Spartinivicinus poritis: one gene and its partner. The protein of the gene in region 1 interacts with the protein of each later gene in a pairwise test. Links are inferred from orthologs where the notes say so. Each region holds a gene or a part of one and is shown on either strand. Other genes may lie near its edges.

Region 1 (7,700 bases):
GTTTTGAGGCCTCAAACTATATAACAAAAGAGTTTTGGGTGTATGGTGCCAGCTCTAGTCGCTTTATACGTATTTTGACATTTGAAGATGATGAGTTAGTAAAAATTGAAACAGGTGGCTATGGCGGTCATATAGCTAAACGAGTCAACTGTATAGAGCCAAAGGGGGCAATTGAGCAAGGTGATAACATAGCCTTGGTCGCTTATTTGTGTGGTGAGCCTACCAGGGCCAGGTTAGTCGGGCGCATTAAAGGTCGCTATTTTTATCGAGGTTATAACTTTGCCAATCAAATTATTGAAGAGTGGGACTATTTTCAAAAAGGCTCTAATCGTAAACGAGTTTATCGCTTTAGAGATGGTATTTTAGATTCTATTCGTGATGAGGATATTTACTGAGTAAGGCAAGTATTCTGTGATATCTCTAGTAGTGTGGTTGTGTTCACAACTGCTAGTCTTAATTTATAGATATTCATAAAAGAGGTGCTATAACGCCAATTGTTGAATTATCCTAACAAATCATGTGCAGAAGGCTGGAAGCTGGCTATAATCGAGCGCTTGAACTTAAACCATAACAACTTTAGGATAGCTGTATGGATGTGAAAGCGTATATGGCAGATGTAGGCCAGCGAGCTCGCCAAGCTTCAAAAGTAATAGCCAAAGCCCCCACACAGCAAAAAAATGCCGCATTAACTCATATTGCGGAAGCGTTAAGTGCTTCTCGCTCGTCATTACTTGCTGCAAATCAACAAGATCTTGCCCAAGGCCAGCAAAAAGGTTTGGATGCAGCGCTACTCGATCGCTTAGAGTTAACTCCCGCACGAATTGACGCAATGATTGATGGCTTAAATCAAGTAGCCAGCTTACCTGATCCCATTGGTGAAATCGCTGATCTTAAATATTTGCCCAGTGGTATCCAAGTGGGCAAAATGCGTGTTCCGCTAGGAGTGATTGGAATAATTTACGAGTCACGGCCTAATGTCACCATTGATGCTGCTAGCTTATGCCTAAAGTCTGGTAATGCCACCATTTTAAGAGGGGGCTCAGAAGCCTTTCACTCAAATCAGGCTATTGCCCAGTGTATTCAGCAAGGGCTTAAAAAAGCGGGGCTACCTTCAGATAGTGTGCAGGTAGTTGAAACAGTTGACCGTGCAGCCGTGGGTGAAATGATCACCATGCCTGACTATGTTGACGTGATAGTTCCTCGTGGTGGTAAAGGATTAATAGAGCGAATTAGTAATGATGCGTCTGTTCCAGTGATAAAGCATCTGGACGGCGTATGTCATGTTTATATAGATAGTGAAGCAGATCCTGAAAAAGCTATCTCAATAGCAATTAATGCGAAAACTCGCCGTTATGGTGTTTGTAATGCAATGGAAACATTGTTAATAAATGAACAGCAAGCAGCCGGTTTGTTGCCGAAACTAGCAGACATGTATCTTGCCACAGGGGTTGAGCTAAGAGGCTGTGATCGTACCTTGTCAATAGTAGCTGGTATGAACCCTGCTGGTGAAGAAGACTGGTATACCGAATACCTGGCGCCAATATTATCAGTGAAAATAGTGGCTGATATGGCGGAAGCCATTGAGCATATTAATCACTATGGCTCTCATCATACGGATGCCATCGTGACAGAAAATTATACAAAAGCGAGAGCTTTTTTAACTGAGGTGGATTCTAGCTCTGTCATGGTTAATGCCTCGACTGGTTTTGCAGATGGCTTTGAATATGGCCTTGGTGCTGAAATTGGTATTTCTACAGATAAGATTCATGCGAGAGGGCCTGTGGGTCTTGAAGGCTTAACCTCGCAAAAATATGTGGTACTGGGGGATGGGCACATTCGTCAGTAACACTTGCCAGCTTAGCTGGCGTTATGTTTGGTAAAGAAAGAGGACTAACAAAACCTATATGTATTCTGAACAACTTAAGCAGCTTGTTGTTGATACCCTTGAAGATATGAAAGGGAACGACATAACCTGCCTCGATGTGAAAGGTATGACCAGCGTTACCGATCATATGATTATTGTCAGTGGAACCTCCAACCGCCATATCAAATCTCTTGCTGATTCAATTATTGAAAAAGCCAAAGAAAATGGTGTTCGCCCATTAGGGGTTGAAGGGCAGGACTCTGCTGAGTGGGTGCTGGTCGACTTGGGTGATGTTGTAACTCATATTATGTTGCCTGCTACTCGTCAGTTCTATGACTTGGAGCGGCTATGGGAAACCTCTACTGCTAGCTTAGAGCATCAGCACTAGTAAGGTTTTCTGATATGCGAGTTCGCTTAATTGCTGTGGGCACTAAGATGCCCTCATGGGTTGTTGCTGGCTATAGTGAATATGCCAAGCGACTGCCTTCTGACTGTAAGCTAGAAAGCTGTGAGATTCCTTTAGCAAAACGTACCAAAGGCAGCGATTTAAAGCGGGCTCAAAAAAAAGAGGGGGAGCAGATGCTCGCGGCTATTGCTCCAAGTGACAGGGTGATAGCGTTAGACCTTACTGGAAAGCCCTGGTCTACGGAGCAACTTGCTGACCAGCTCTCGGGCTGGCGGCTTGATGGACGTAATGTTGCCCTATTAGTGGGAGGGCCAGAAGGACTAGCCCCAGAGTGTTTGGCTAGAGCTGAGCAAAAATGGTGTCTATCTCCGTTAACGCTTCCTCATCCACTGGTTCGAGTACTAGTTGCTGAACAGTTGTATCGTGCTTGGAGTATTCTCCAAAACCACCCTTATCACCGTTAAGCTAAAAAAGCATTAGTAATTAGCAATGAATGACCGGGATACTCTGAAGGATCATAGGCGAGAAGTTAAAATCTTTAAAAACCGGATTGTTCTTGCTGCATTTTGCCTGGTGCTATTAACTGGGCTATTACTATCAAGACTATTTGTTCTACAAGTTGTTCAATATGAAGAACTCTCAACTAAGTCGGATGAAAACCGAATTCACTTAAAGCCCATCCCGCCTACCCGAGGCTTGATCTACGACACTCATGGCATATTGCTCGCGGATAATAAACCAAGTTTTAACCTGTCTTTAATCAAGGAGCGCATCAAGGATCTGGATACTACGGTGCGTGACCTAGCCTCATTAATAAATATTTCAGAAGAAGAAGTCCAGGGTTTTTATAAGCGCTTGCGTAAGCGGCGAGCACCCTATGAGCCAGTACCATTGAAGCATGGTCTAACAGAAGAAGAAATAGCCATTATTTCTGTAAATGAGCAGCGCTTCACTGGTGTTGAAATCGAGGCTCAGTTGGTTCGCTTTTACCCACAAGCAGAACCTTTTGCCCATGCGGTTGGTTACGTAGGCAAAATTAACGAAAGAGAGTTGAAGCGGCTTGATCCTCAAAAATATAGTGGTATGCGCTCAATTGGAAAAATCGGTGTCGAGCGCTTTTATGAAGAGGATTTGCTTGGACAGGTGGGTTACCAGGAAGTTGAAACAAACGCCAGGGGGCGTGTATTACGCGTTTTAAACCAGCAGGATCCCCAACCAGGTGTCAACTTAACTCTGTATTTAGATAGCTATTTACAACAAGTTTCGTATGAAGCGCTGGCTGGTAAACGTGGTGCTATTGTAGCCATTGAGCCTAAAACTGGCGGGATACTCGCGATGGTCAGCCAGCCATCTTATGACCCTAATTTATTTGTTTCTGGTATCCCCTATAAAACCTATAGTGTTTTACGGGATCATCCAGATCGCCCCTTATACAATCGCGCGTCATTAGGAGAATACCCCCCGGCTTCTACAATAAAACCCATGCTGGCATTGGCCGCTTTAGATCTGGGAGTAAGAGAGCCTAGCTTTAAAATCTTTGATCCTGGTTACTATAAGCTGCCCAATAAGCCTCGTTTATATAGAAACTGGAAACGAGGAGGTCATGGCTGGGTGAATTTGGAGCGAGCGGTTTATGTCTCAAATGATACTTATTTTTATGACTTAGCTTTAAATATGGGAATTGATGATTTACATGATTATTTAACTAAGTTTGGTTTAGGTAAACGTACAGCAATGGATGTTGCTGAGCAGCGGCCTGGGTTGATTCCGTCTCGTGAGTGGAAAGAAGGTGTTAAAGGAGTGCCTTGGTTCCCAGGTGAAACGTTAATCAGTGGAATTGGTCAAGGCTATATGCTGTCAACGCCATTACAGTTGGCAACGGCAACAGCTGTGATAGCTAATAGAGGTAAGTGGATCCAACCTAAACTACTTAAGTCCGCTTCTGGAGAAATAAAACGAGAGTTACCTACTGCACCAGAATCAATAGAGGTGTCTAACCCCGCTTATTGGGACTTTGTTAATGAGTCTATGCGTAAAGTAGTTCATGACCCCCGTGGCACGGCTAATTATCGCATAGGTAAAGATCTGCAATACACTATGGCGGGAAAAACAGGAACAGCACAAGTAGTTGGAATTAAACAAAACGAGCGTTACGACGCAAAAAAACTGAAAAAAATCCACCATGACCATGGTTTATTCATAGCATTTGCACCGATTGAAAATCCACAGATAGCCATTGCAGTTATTGTTGAAAATGGAGGGGGGGGAAGTTCTGCCGCTGCTCCTGTTGCTCGTAAAGTACTAGATGCTTATTTGTTACCCAAGTTGGCAGAACAGCGATTAGCAGTGAGTAAGTCTGAATGAGTCCTGAATATGTAAGACAGCTGTCCTCTGTTACCCATGGGCAATTAAGCAAGCCTCCGGGGTTTTGGTTTAAGCTCCATCTTGATCCAATTTTGCTGGGTGCTCTGTTGTTGTTAACAGCAGGGGGCTTATTCATTTTATTTAGTGCCAGTGGTCAAAGCGAATCCATTATGACCAGGCAATCGATTTATCTTGCTATTGGTTTTGTGGTGATGGCTTTATTTGCCCAGGTGCCCCCCCGTATATTTTGTCGTTGGGCTCCTTGGGTATACCTTATAGGTTTGGCACTGCTTGTTGCAGTGTTGTTGTTTGGTACGGGTGCAAAAGGTGCTCAGCGCTGGATTGCTGTACCGGGTATGTCCAGTGTGCGATTCCAGCCTTCTGAAATTATGAAGTTGGTCATGCCCATTGTGGTTGCCTGGTTTCTATCAAAACATATCGTTCCTCCTTCATTTAAAGCTGTTATAGGTACACTACTGTTGGTTGCTATTCCAGTGGGGTTAATTGCAAAGCAGCCAGATCTGGGGACGTCGCTATTAGTGGCTGCGGCAGGTATTTTTGTGTTGCTACTTGCTGGTTTACGCTGGCGTTTTATTTTTGGGGCTGTCATGCTTGCTGTGCCTGCTGTGTATGTCATGTGGCACTTTGTCATGCGAGAGTATCAAAAGCAGCGGGTGTTAACTTTTTTAGAGCCTGAAAAAGACCCTTGGGGAGCTGGCTGGAACATTATTCAGTCAAAAGTAGCCATCGGTTCAGGCGGAATACATGGAAAAGGCTGGTTGGCAGGTACCCAGTCGCATCTTGACTTTCTCCCTGAAAGTCACACAGACTTTATTATTGCTGTATTGGCTGAAGAGTTTGGGCTAATTGGTGTTGTGCTACTGTTGTGTGTTTATGCTGTTATTATTACACGTGGAATTATTATTTCTGCTAAAGCACAAACACTGTTTGGTAAACTGTTGGCTGGTAGTGTGACTCTCACCTTTTTTGTATATATTTTCGTAAATATTGGGATGGTTAGCGGATTGCTGCCAGTGGTTGGTGTACCATTACCACTAGTCAGTAGGGGGGGGACCTCAATAGTTACTCTGATGGCAGGTTTTGGTATTTTAATGTCAATTCACACTCATCGAACGCTGCTAGGCCGAACCACATAGCTCTTATTAGCACTAGAATTAAATTAGTAAGTCGCGCCTCCTAAAGTATAAGGCAGTTAAAGTAACAGGTTTATACTGTTTACAGTTGTAACCTAACAAGCAAGAATTGTTGTTTGGAAAAGGTTGTTTAAAAAATAAACCAGCTGAGCTTTTTGTTGTTTTTGCTGTCATAAGAAACAGTATTTTTCAGTTGAGCTATCAGCTTAGTTCTTACAAGGTTGATTGAGTTGAGTGGTATGGTTTTGGTAAAAAAAGCAATTTTAATGGTTACTTTTCCCCTTTTATCGCTAGGGGTAATGGCTAAGCAGACAACACCCACTGCTTTTGATAAGCAAGTGATTGAGCACTTTGTTGCTGAAATGGAAGCTAAACACAAGTTCAGTCGAAAAAAACTGGAAACTTTGTTTGCCAAGGTTGAAAGAAAGCAATCGATACTTGATGCAATGAGTCGCCCAGCAGAAAAAACCAAAACCTGGGGTGAGTATCGAGAAATCTTTTTAACCAATAAACGAATTAAAGGTGGTGTGGACTTCTGGCAAAAGAACCAGCAAGCACTAACCAGGGCTGAGCAGCAATATGGTATTCCAGCAGAGATTATTGTAGCGATTATTGGTGTAGAAACTTTTTATGGTCGTCAGTCAGGCCGTTTTCGGGTAATGGATGCATTATCAACGCTGGGCTTTGAGCACCCTAGGCGAGGACCGTTTTTTCGCAAGGAGCTTGTAAACTTTTTGCTGATGAGTCGTGAACAAGGTATAGACCCTTTAGCGCTCAAAGGGTCTTATGCTGGAGCAATGGGCTATCCGCAATTTATTCCCAGCAGTTTTAGAAGATTTGCAATTGATTTTAACAACGATAAGAAAGTAGATATTTGGAAAAACTCTACAGATGCAATTGGTAGTGTAGCTAATTACTTCAAATCCCATGGTTGGGAAACAGGCAAGCCTGTATTAGCAACAGCAAAAGTATCAGGGAAAAGTTATCGACAAGCATTACAACCAAAACTAGAACCCCAAAAAACAATAAGTCAGATTAAGTCTCTGGGCTGGGAGTTTTCTACACCTGTTGTAGATAAAACAAAAGCAAGAGCTATAGAGTTAACTGGAAAACGAGGAGTAGAGCATTGGGTAACACTACCCAACTTCTATGTTATAACTCGATATAACCACAGTACATTATATGCAATGGCTGTTTACCAATTAGGGCAAGCAATTAAAACTGAGCGATTAGCGCTAAATCAATCAAACTCTAAAGGGTGAGTTATACTTAAAACTGTAGTGGTTTTTTGTTAATAACTGACTTTAAGCAAGGTAAATGGCGGCATGTTTAACTTGAAAAAAAACTCTTGGTTTTTTTCTGTACTGAGTATTTTTGTCTTATGGCTGGCAGGCTGTACTTTTAATCCTTCTATTGAAAAGGATGGAGCGCCTAAAGGCGACTTTGATGCAGCGAAAGTTCCTGATGCAGTGCCTCGCCCGCACTATGGAAAAACCAAGAGCCGCCCTTATAAAGTGCTAGGAGTGACTTATAATCCATTAAAGTCAGCTACTGGCTATACAGCTAAAGGAGTAGCATCTTGGTATGGCACTAAATTTCACGGTAAAAAAACTGCTTTAGGTGAGACATACAATATGTATGGTATGTCAGCTGCCCACCGTACATTGCCATTGCCCTCCTATGCTAAAGTAACTAACTTGGACAACGGTAAATCAGTTGTAGTGAGGGTAAATGATAGAGGACCTTTTGTTAAAGATCGTTTGATCGACTTGTCTTATGCTGCTGCCAAAAAACTGGGTTACCAAAAGAATGGTACTGCTAGAGTTAAAGTTGAGGGCATTGTTCCACCACAGTACCAAGCTAAAAAAACTACCAAAACAGCGCCAGCAAAAAACTTACTAAATGACTATGC
Region 2 (7,719 bases), on another replicon or contig:
CCAGGCAGAGAAGCTACTTCCAGATCCTTAATGGTTGCGGCAAGCGCTTGCAGCGAGTCAACACTAAACACTGCAGCCAACAGCGAAATTCCCACACTTTTTATCAGTTTGGTGCTCATACCTACCCACCAGTTGTTGTTTTTGTCAGATTCATTGAGTCTTAAATGCTCTTAATCAGGAAATACCAGCAATTTTCCTAGAGCCCGGATAAATAGTTATGCTACAGCCAAAACACCTAAACAACGGCCACAGCTGGTTTGCTAGTTAAAACCGAAACAATTACTGTCAATTTATAGATAAATCGAAAGGTATTTATTTACTTACTAGCAAGAAGTTTTATTATTTTACAGTTTCTTTTTTATCGCTTTAGGTTGCCAATACAGAGTTACCTTGTTCGCCCCTATAAACGATATAGTTAATTTTGCGCCGATTAGCCACCTTCTTTTAATTCTATTTCTCTTGGCCTTTCGACCCACCGGTCTTTTCCGGTAGGGACAATTTCAATTACACTGATTTTAGTTTCACTAATATCAGTGATTTTGCCATGGTTACGACCAAGGTAATTACCCACTTCTACCTTATGAATACCATCGCCTCCTTTAACCAGCCCTAAAAACCGGGCACCATTACTCATAGTGCCAACCATCTCAAATGACTCAATACCAAAGTTTTCCAAATACTCCTTCTGGCGATTTGGGTCTGGTTTAACTGTTGAGTCTTCCTGCTCATCTTTAGCAATTTCTATTTTAACCGGAGGCAGGAAAGGACTACGTAGGCCAGAGGCGCTATAGGCAAAGGCCTCATACGTTCTAAATTTAGGAAGTGGTGGAATCTGCCCTTTAGGTTCATCTTGCACCTTTTCAATGTACTGCTCTAAATCGGCAAACTGACCACTGGGAGAGCAGCCAGCCAGAACACATAGGGCGCTCAAGGCAATCAACTTCACATGCATTGGTTTGCTCATTTCGTGCCTCGTCTCCTATTGGCTCGCATCCTCAGACTTATCATGATAGCGATAAGTCTTGGCCACTATTTCCATATTCAAAATTTCAGCGTTATCAGCAGAAGGCTTAATACTGAAATCATGTAAGGTGACAATCCTTGGTAAACTGGCCACGGAGCTAACAAAATTACCTAAATCGTGGTAGTTGCCGCGCACACTAATATTGATCGGTAGTTCAATATAAAACTCTTGCGCTTTTTCAGGCTGCAACTGTATTGCATTAAAATATAGCCCACTACCCAAACCTGCACGACTTATGTCTTCCAATAAACCCGGCACTTCTGTATCACTGGGCAACTGTTTCACCAATGCACCGAAGGTTTTTTCCATTTCAACCATTTGCGCTTTGTATGCATCAAGGTTAGCAGCTTGAAATGCTTTATGACGAAATTGTTCTTTTAAGGTACTCTCCTCTCCTTGAACCCTGTCATAACGTTTTTTTAAATCACTTAAATGAAAATAATAGCCCGCCCCTACTGCAGCTACAAAAAGAATCACCACAACAAACGCTTTTGCAAAAGCCGGCCATGACCCTATATTTTCAGGATCCAGCTCATTCAGCTGTTTTAGGGAGTCAGCAAAGCTCATTGTTCCTGCTCCTTCTTCTGTTGTTCCTGAAGGGCTTTAGGGGTCGTCTGGTTAACTGTCAATACAAACTGATTAGCCAGGTCACTTTTATCTGCAGCTTTTACCGAAGTAAGGTTTGGACTAGTAAACCACTCAGAGTTATCAAAATCCCGCATCAGATTGGAAACTCGGTTGTTAGACTCAGCAAAGCCATTAACCAGCAACTGATTTTTCTTCATTTCCAGAGAAGTAAAATAAACACCATCGGGAACAGACTTAACCAGCTCATCAAAAACCCTGACAATAATTGGCCGATTACCCTGAAGATCCTGGATAACTTTCATCCGCTCCAGCAGCTCTTCTCGTTTTTTCTTTAATTCTTTTATTTCCACAATTCTTTTATCAAGAGCAGCAATTTCTTTTTTCAAAAATTCATTTCTACTCTGCTGATAATTGATAGCTCCATTAATTTGCATATCACCTAAAAAAATCGTGATGCCTGCTACTACTGCTGTTCCCAGCAAAACCATCAAAAATTGCTTTTTGCGCTCCTCGCGCAGCTCTTCCCGCCATGGAAGGAGGTTTATCCGAGCCATTAGTCGAAACTCCTCATTGCCAGACCGCAAGAAATCATTAGTGAAGGGGCATCATTCATCAATGCCGCCGAGTTAACTGACCTTGCCAGAGACATGTCAGCAAAGGGGTTGGCAACTATTGTTTTAGTGCCGATTCGCTCCTGCACCATAGCAGCCAAACCTGGAATACAAGCTGTACCCCCTGCTAAAATAATATAGTCCACATCATTAAACTGGCTGGAAGAAAAGAAGAATTGAAGCGACCGAGACACCTGTTGCACTACAGCATCCATAAAAGGCTTCAGCACTTCAGGCTCATAGTCATCGGGTAAACCACCCTGTTTTTTCGATAACCCAGCATCTTGAAACGACAACCCATAACGACGCTGAATTTCTTCCGTCAGCTGTTTGCCACCAAATAGCTGCTCCCGTGTGTAGATAGTTTTGCCATTATTTAGCACACTTAAAGTGGTCATGGTGGCACCAATATCAACAACAGCGACTGTTGGCTCATCCACTTCTTTCAGTTGCGGCTCAAGCAACTCAAAGGCGCGTTCCATGGCATAGGCTTCCACATCAACCACTTTAGCCGCTAGTCCTGCATGAGATAGTACCGCTTCACGCATATCGACATTTTCTTTTCGGCAGGCAGCTAACAACACCTCAACCATTTCAGGGTTACGTTCAGCAGGGCCGACAACCTCAAAGTCAATGGACACCTCATCCAACGGGTAAGGAATATACTGATCAGCCTCTACCGTTATTTGGGTTTCCATCTCGTCTTCACTGAGGTTACCATCCATCTCTATCACTTTGGTGATAACTGCCGAACCAGCAACAGCCACTGCAACATCTTTGCAGCCGCTTCGAGATTTTTTAAACGCTTTAGCAATGACATCCCCTACCGTCTCAACTTCATTGATATTTTTCTCAACGACAGCATTATCGGGCAGTGGCTCCACTGCATACGCTTCAACTTTGTATCGGCTGCCAGACCTGCTCAACTGAATTAGCTTGACCGAGGTTGAACTTATGTCGATACCAAGGACTGTTGGAGTTTTCTTTTTTAGCATTCCAATCACAGCCAATTTCCTATCAGCACCGGGTACTTACAAATGAAAGTTACTTTTCTACATTAAATAACAGTAGCAGTGATTCCGCAATTCTGTGAAATGCTAAAAAAGTCCTTATAATGATCAGTAAATCGCGGCACAATCACCCATGTTTACGCATAGCCATTCAATTTCGTAGGATCTAGAGGAAAGTTGTGACATTTATCAGATTTTTACTATGGGCTACTTTTCTTTCAATATGTGGCACATTCCTCATTTTAGCGAGCGCTTTCTTATACCTTAGCCCTGGTCTGCCGGATGTGGAAGCTTTAAGAGAGGTTAAATTACAAACACCTCTGCGAGTTTATTCTGCAGACCAGAAACTCATTGCTGAGTTTGGTGAAAAGCGTCGAACCCCTATCAAGTATAGCGAGCTGCCAGAACTTATGATTAAAGCTTTTGTTGCAGCAGAAGATAATCGCTTTTATTCACATCACGGGGTCGACCCAAAGGGTCTCGCCAGGGCTGCAGTTCAGCTATTACAAAGCGGCTCTATCAGAACGGGAGGAAGCACCATCACCATGCAGGTCGCCAGGAACTTCTTCCTTAGCCGAGAGCGGGTCTTTTCTCGAAAGTTCAATGAGATTTTATTAGCGCTCCAAATTGAGCGAGAACTGCCTAAAGAAGAAATTTTGGAGCTTTACCTAAACAAAATTTATTTAGGTAATCGTGCCTATGGTGTAGCAGCAGCAGCTCAGGTCTATTATGGAAAAAGCCTGGATGAGCTGAACCTTGCAGAAATTGCTATGATTGCAGGGTTACCTAAAGCACCTTCCAAATATAACCCTATTGTTAATCCAGACCGCGCTTTAGAAAGACGTAACTGGATATTACACCGCATGAATGAACTGGGCTTTATTGATGAGCAGCAGTACAACCAAGCAAAAGAAGCATCTGCCGTTGCCAAATATCATGGTCTGACTATTGAACTTAATTCGCCTTACCTTGCTGAAATGGTTAGGAAGGCTATGGTCGACCGTTATGGCCCCAACGCTTACACAGATGGTTATTCGGTGTATACGACTATTAACAGCAGTAACCAAGAAATGGCAACTCAGTCGCTACAGGATGGCCTTGTGGAGTATGAATGGCGCCACGGTTATCGTGGCCCAGAAAAACAAATGCCTCCTGAGGCAGGCTTTGACCAGGAAAAGTGGCAACAAGCGCTCAAGAAGGTGTCTACCATTGGCCGTCTAGTACCTGCCATTGTCACTAGTCTTGATAAAAAAACAGCCACCATCCTCACTAAAAAAGGAGAGCAAACCTTAAGTTGGGATGGATTAAAGTGGGCTCGGCTTCATAAAACGGTTAACAGCTTAGGTCCTGCGCCCAAAAAAGCAGCTGATATTCTTGCCGTAGGTGATTTAATACGAACTATTCAGGTTGGTGAAACCCTCTATTTAGCTCAAATTCCCAAAGTTCAGGGCGCATTAGTATCACTGCGGCCATCAGATGCAGCAGTAACAGCCATAGTCGGTGGCTTCGATTTTAATCGAAGCAAATTTAACCGTGCTACTCAAGCCTCACGGCAGCCAGGTTCCAATTTTAAGCCATTCCTGTATAGCGCAGCTCTAGAAAATGGTTACACAGCAGCCAGTACTGTTAACGATGCGCCAATTATCTACAACGACACAAGTACCAATAAAGCCTGGCGCCCCAAAAACTCCAGTGGTAAGTTTCTTGGCCCAACCCGCTTGCGTAAAGCCCTTTACCAATCCCGTAATCTTGTCTCAATTCGACTACTACAGGCACTGGGCATTAATAAAATGCTTTCCTATGTTGATAAGTTTGGCTTTGACCCAGAAGCTCTTCCTAGAGACCTATCTCTATCACTAGGCAGTGGCGCAATGACCCCAATTGACTTAGCTAAAGGTTACGCCAGCTTAGCCAATGGAGGTTACCGAGTTGAACCTTACTTTATTGATCATATTGAGCACCTAGGCAACACCGTTTATCAAGCTCAGCCTTATTTGGCAGGCTCAGTGGAAGAAGGTGAAGCATTTAAGCCCGCTCCTCGCATCATGGATGAACGCGCTAATTACATTCTCTACACCATGCTGCAAGATGTAATTAAGCGGGGTACCGGACGTCGTGCATTAGTCCTAAAACGCTCTGATATTGCAGGTAAAACGGGCACCACCAACGATCAAGTTGACGCCTGGTTTTCTGGCTTTAATAGTGACCTGACTACAACTGTCTGGGTGGGTTATGACCAGCCTTCTACTTTAGGTCGCCGCGAGTTTGGAGGCACAGCCGCATTACCGATCTGGATTAAATACATGGGGCTAGCACTAGCAGGTAAGCCTGAACACCCGCTGAAACAGCCTGACGGATTAGTCAAAGTCAAAATTAATGCAAATACAGGCAAGCCAACCCAGGCCAGTGCTCATGATACGATTTTTGAAATATTTAGAACGGAGCTTGCTCCTAAGTACGACCCTTCCAGTGAACTACCTGGGCTGGATGATGAAGGAGCACTGAAAACCGAAGATATCTTTTAAGGGCACCTCTAAAAATGCACTTTTTACATGATAGCTGCGTTAGCTCCGTACTCAGGTCCTCATGTATTTCTTTATACACTGCGGCCTTCCGTGCGGTGCTGCCTTGCTCTCCTAAAAAAATTACTATTTTTAGAGATACCCAAAATATGTAAGAAGAGAAAATGTTACACACAAAAAAGCCTCCTAACATGGAGGCTTTTTTATTTCTAAGCAAAAAACTGATTATTTAACATCAGCAATGCTCTTTAGCGGATAGTGCTCAGGGTAAGGCGCTTTGGCAACACCAGAGTCGACCGCTGCTTTTGCTACTGCACCAGCCACTTCACCTAATAATCGAGAGTCCATTGGTTTAGGAATAATATACTCTCGACCATAAGTCATTTTCTCGCCGCCATAAGCCTTAATGACTTCCTCTGGAATAGGCTGCTTGGCTAAATCTTTAATGGCATGAACCGCAGCTACTTTCATTTCCTCATTAATCACCATAGCACGCACATCTAGTGCACCCCGGAAGATAAATGGAAAGCCAAGTACGTTATTTACCTGATTAGGATAGTCAGAACGACCCGTTGCCATAATGACATCTGAGCGAGTTTGTTTAGCCAACTCTGGTTTGATTTCTGGGTCAGGGTTAGAACACGCAAATACAACCGGGTTGTCAGCCATTTTCGCTAGCTGCTCTGGTTTTAGTAGATCAGGTCCAGATAATCCAAGAAATACATCAGCGCCCTCAATGGCATCATCCAATGTCCGTTTATCAGTATCATTAGCAAAAGCAGCTTTATACTGATTTAGGTCATCACGATCACTGTGGATTACACCCTTACGATCCAGCATCAAAATATTTTCTGGTTTCATACCACAGCTGATTAATAATTTAGAGCAGGCAATTGCAGCAGCACCAGCTCCCAGGCAAACCATTTTGGCTTCTTCAATAGTTTTACCTGCAATTTCCAAAGCATTCAGCATACCTGCTGCTGTAACAATAGCGGTACCATGCTGATCGTCATGGAAAATAGGCACATTACAGGTTTCAATCAGTGCCTTTTCAATCTCGAAGCATTCTGGTGCTTTAATGTCTTCTAAGTTAATTCCACCAAAGGTGTCGGCAATCCGTTTAACAGTATCGATAAATGCCTGAGGACTTTCAGAATCCACCTCGATATCAATTGAATTTACACCCGCAAATTTTTTAAATAAAAGGCTCTTGCCTTCCATTACAGGCTTACTGGCCAAAGCACCTAAATTACCCAAGCCCAGAATTGCTGAACCATTACTAATAACAGCAACCAAGTTACCTTTTGCTGTATATTTGTAGGCATTTTCTGGATCTTTGGCAATTTCACGCACAGGCTCAGCCACACCTGGACTATAAGCCAAGGACAGGTCACGAGAAGTTTCTGCTGCAGTGGTTAATTCAACACTGATTTTTCCTGGTTTAGGGTAGGCATGGTAATCAAGAGCGGCTTTTTTCATATCCTCAGACATGGCGATGATTCCGGTTGTTTATTTTGTGGGAAGAAGCATATAAAAAAGGGGGGGGCCTAACAAGCTGGTAACTTCCGCAATTAGGCTGCTGCAAAACGACTGCGCTTGCAAATACTGCGTTAAAAGCCAGGCTCAAAATGCTCATTTATTGACTATAAACTCCGCTTTATCACTAACTTTCGCCTTGTCTTTGCTTCGCTCGTTGCCTTTTGCAGCAGCCTAAATAAGCTGATCACAGAGTAACACTATTGTACTATTTTTAACCATTCACCTGCTTTTGGCTCTCCACTAGGATAGTAGTGATTTAGCAACCGCAGCTGTTCAACAGCATATTCTTTTAAGGCACTACGTTTAGCCAACCTTGCAAAGGTTTCACCACGCCGGGCACGAGTTAGTCTTACTCTCAAACCCTCTGCTTTTTTATAATCCCTTCTCGGCAGCACTTGAAAACTATGTATAGTTTCCAGCATATG

Evidence for each region.
Region 2: the proteins of mrdA (region 1) and ORQ98_RS07265 interact in binary tests that used the Escherichia coli proteins (3 or more experiments, as listed by UniProt). The link is inferred for Spartinivicinus poritis from one-to-one orthologs.

Annotation. Positions count from the first base shown.
Region 1 is NZ_JAPMOU010000007.1:52,290-59,989, reverse strand. Bases 2,209-5,196 are described here. They hold mrdA (penicillin-binding protein 2), read left to right. Parts: upstream 2,209-2,759; coding sequence 2,760-4,634; downstream 4,635-5,196. Other genes in these bases: rodA (rod shape-determining protein RodA), read left to right, coding at 4,631-5,196; rlmH (23S rRNA (pseudouridine(1915)-N(3))-methyltransferase RlmH), read left to right, coding at 2,267-2,734; rsfS (ribosome silencing factor), read left to right, coding at 2,209-2,252. Also shown: ORQ98_RS07760 (DUF2845 domain-containing protein), read left to right, coding at 1-395; ORQ98_RS07755 (glutamate-5-semialdehyde dehydrogenase), read left to right, coding at 590-1,846; more of rsfS, read left to right, coding at 1,905-2,208; more of rodA, read left to right, coding at 5,197-5,791; mltB (lytic murein transglycosylase B), read left to right, coding at 6,028-7,050; ORQ98_RS07725 (septal ring lytic transglycosylase RlpA family protein), read left to right, coding at 7,114-7,700. UniProt on the Escherichia coli protein: Catalyzes cross-linking of the peptidoglycan cell wall. Responsible for the determination of the rod shape of the cell. Is probably required for lateral peptidoglycan synthesis and maintenance of the correct diameter during lateral and centripetal growth.
Region 2 is NZ_JAPMOU010000006.1:140,659-148,377, reverse strand. The notes cover bases 3,079-6,085. They hold ORQ98_RS07265 (penicillin-binding protein 1A), read left to right. Parts: upstream 3,079-3,412; coding sequence 3,413-5,758; downstream 5,759-6,085. Other genes in these bases: ORQ98_RS07260 (malic enzyme-like NAD(P)-binding protein), read right to left, coding at 5,981-6,085; ORQ98_RS07270 (pilus assembly protein PilM), read right to left, coding at 3,079-3,227. Outside these bases: ORQ98_RS07290 (type IV pilus secretin PilQ), read right to left, coding at 1-119; ORQ98_RS07285 (pilus assembly protein PilP), read right to left, coding at 431-964; ORQ98_RS07280 (type IV pilus inner membrane component PilO), read right to left, coding at 980-1,591; ORQ98_RS07275 (PilN domain-containing protein), read right to left, coding at 1,588-2,166; more of ORQ98_RS07270, read right to left, coding at 2,166-3,078; more of ORQ98_RS07260, read right to left, coding at 6,086-7,246; ORQ98_RS07255 (M48 family metalloprotease), read right to left, coding at 7,492-7,719. UniProt on the Escherichia coli protein: Cell wall formation. Synthesis of cross-linked peptidoglycan from the lipid intermediates.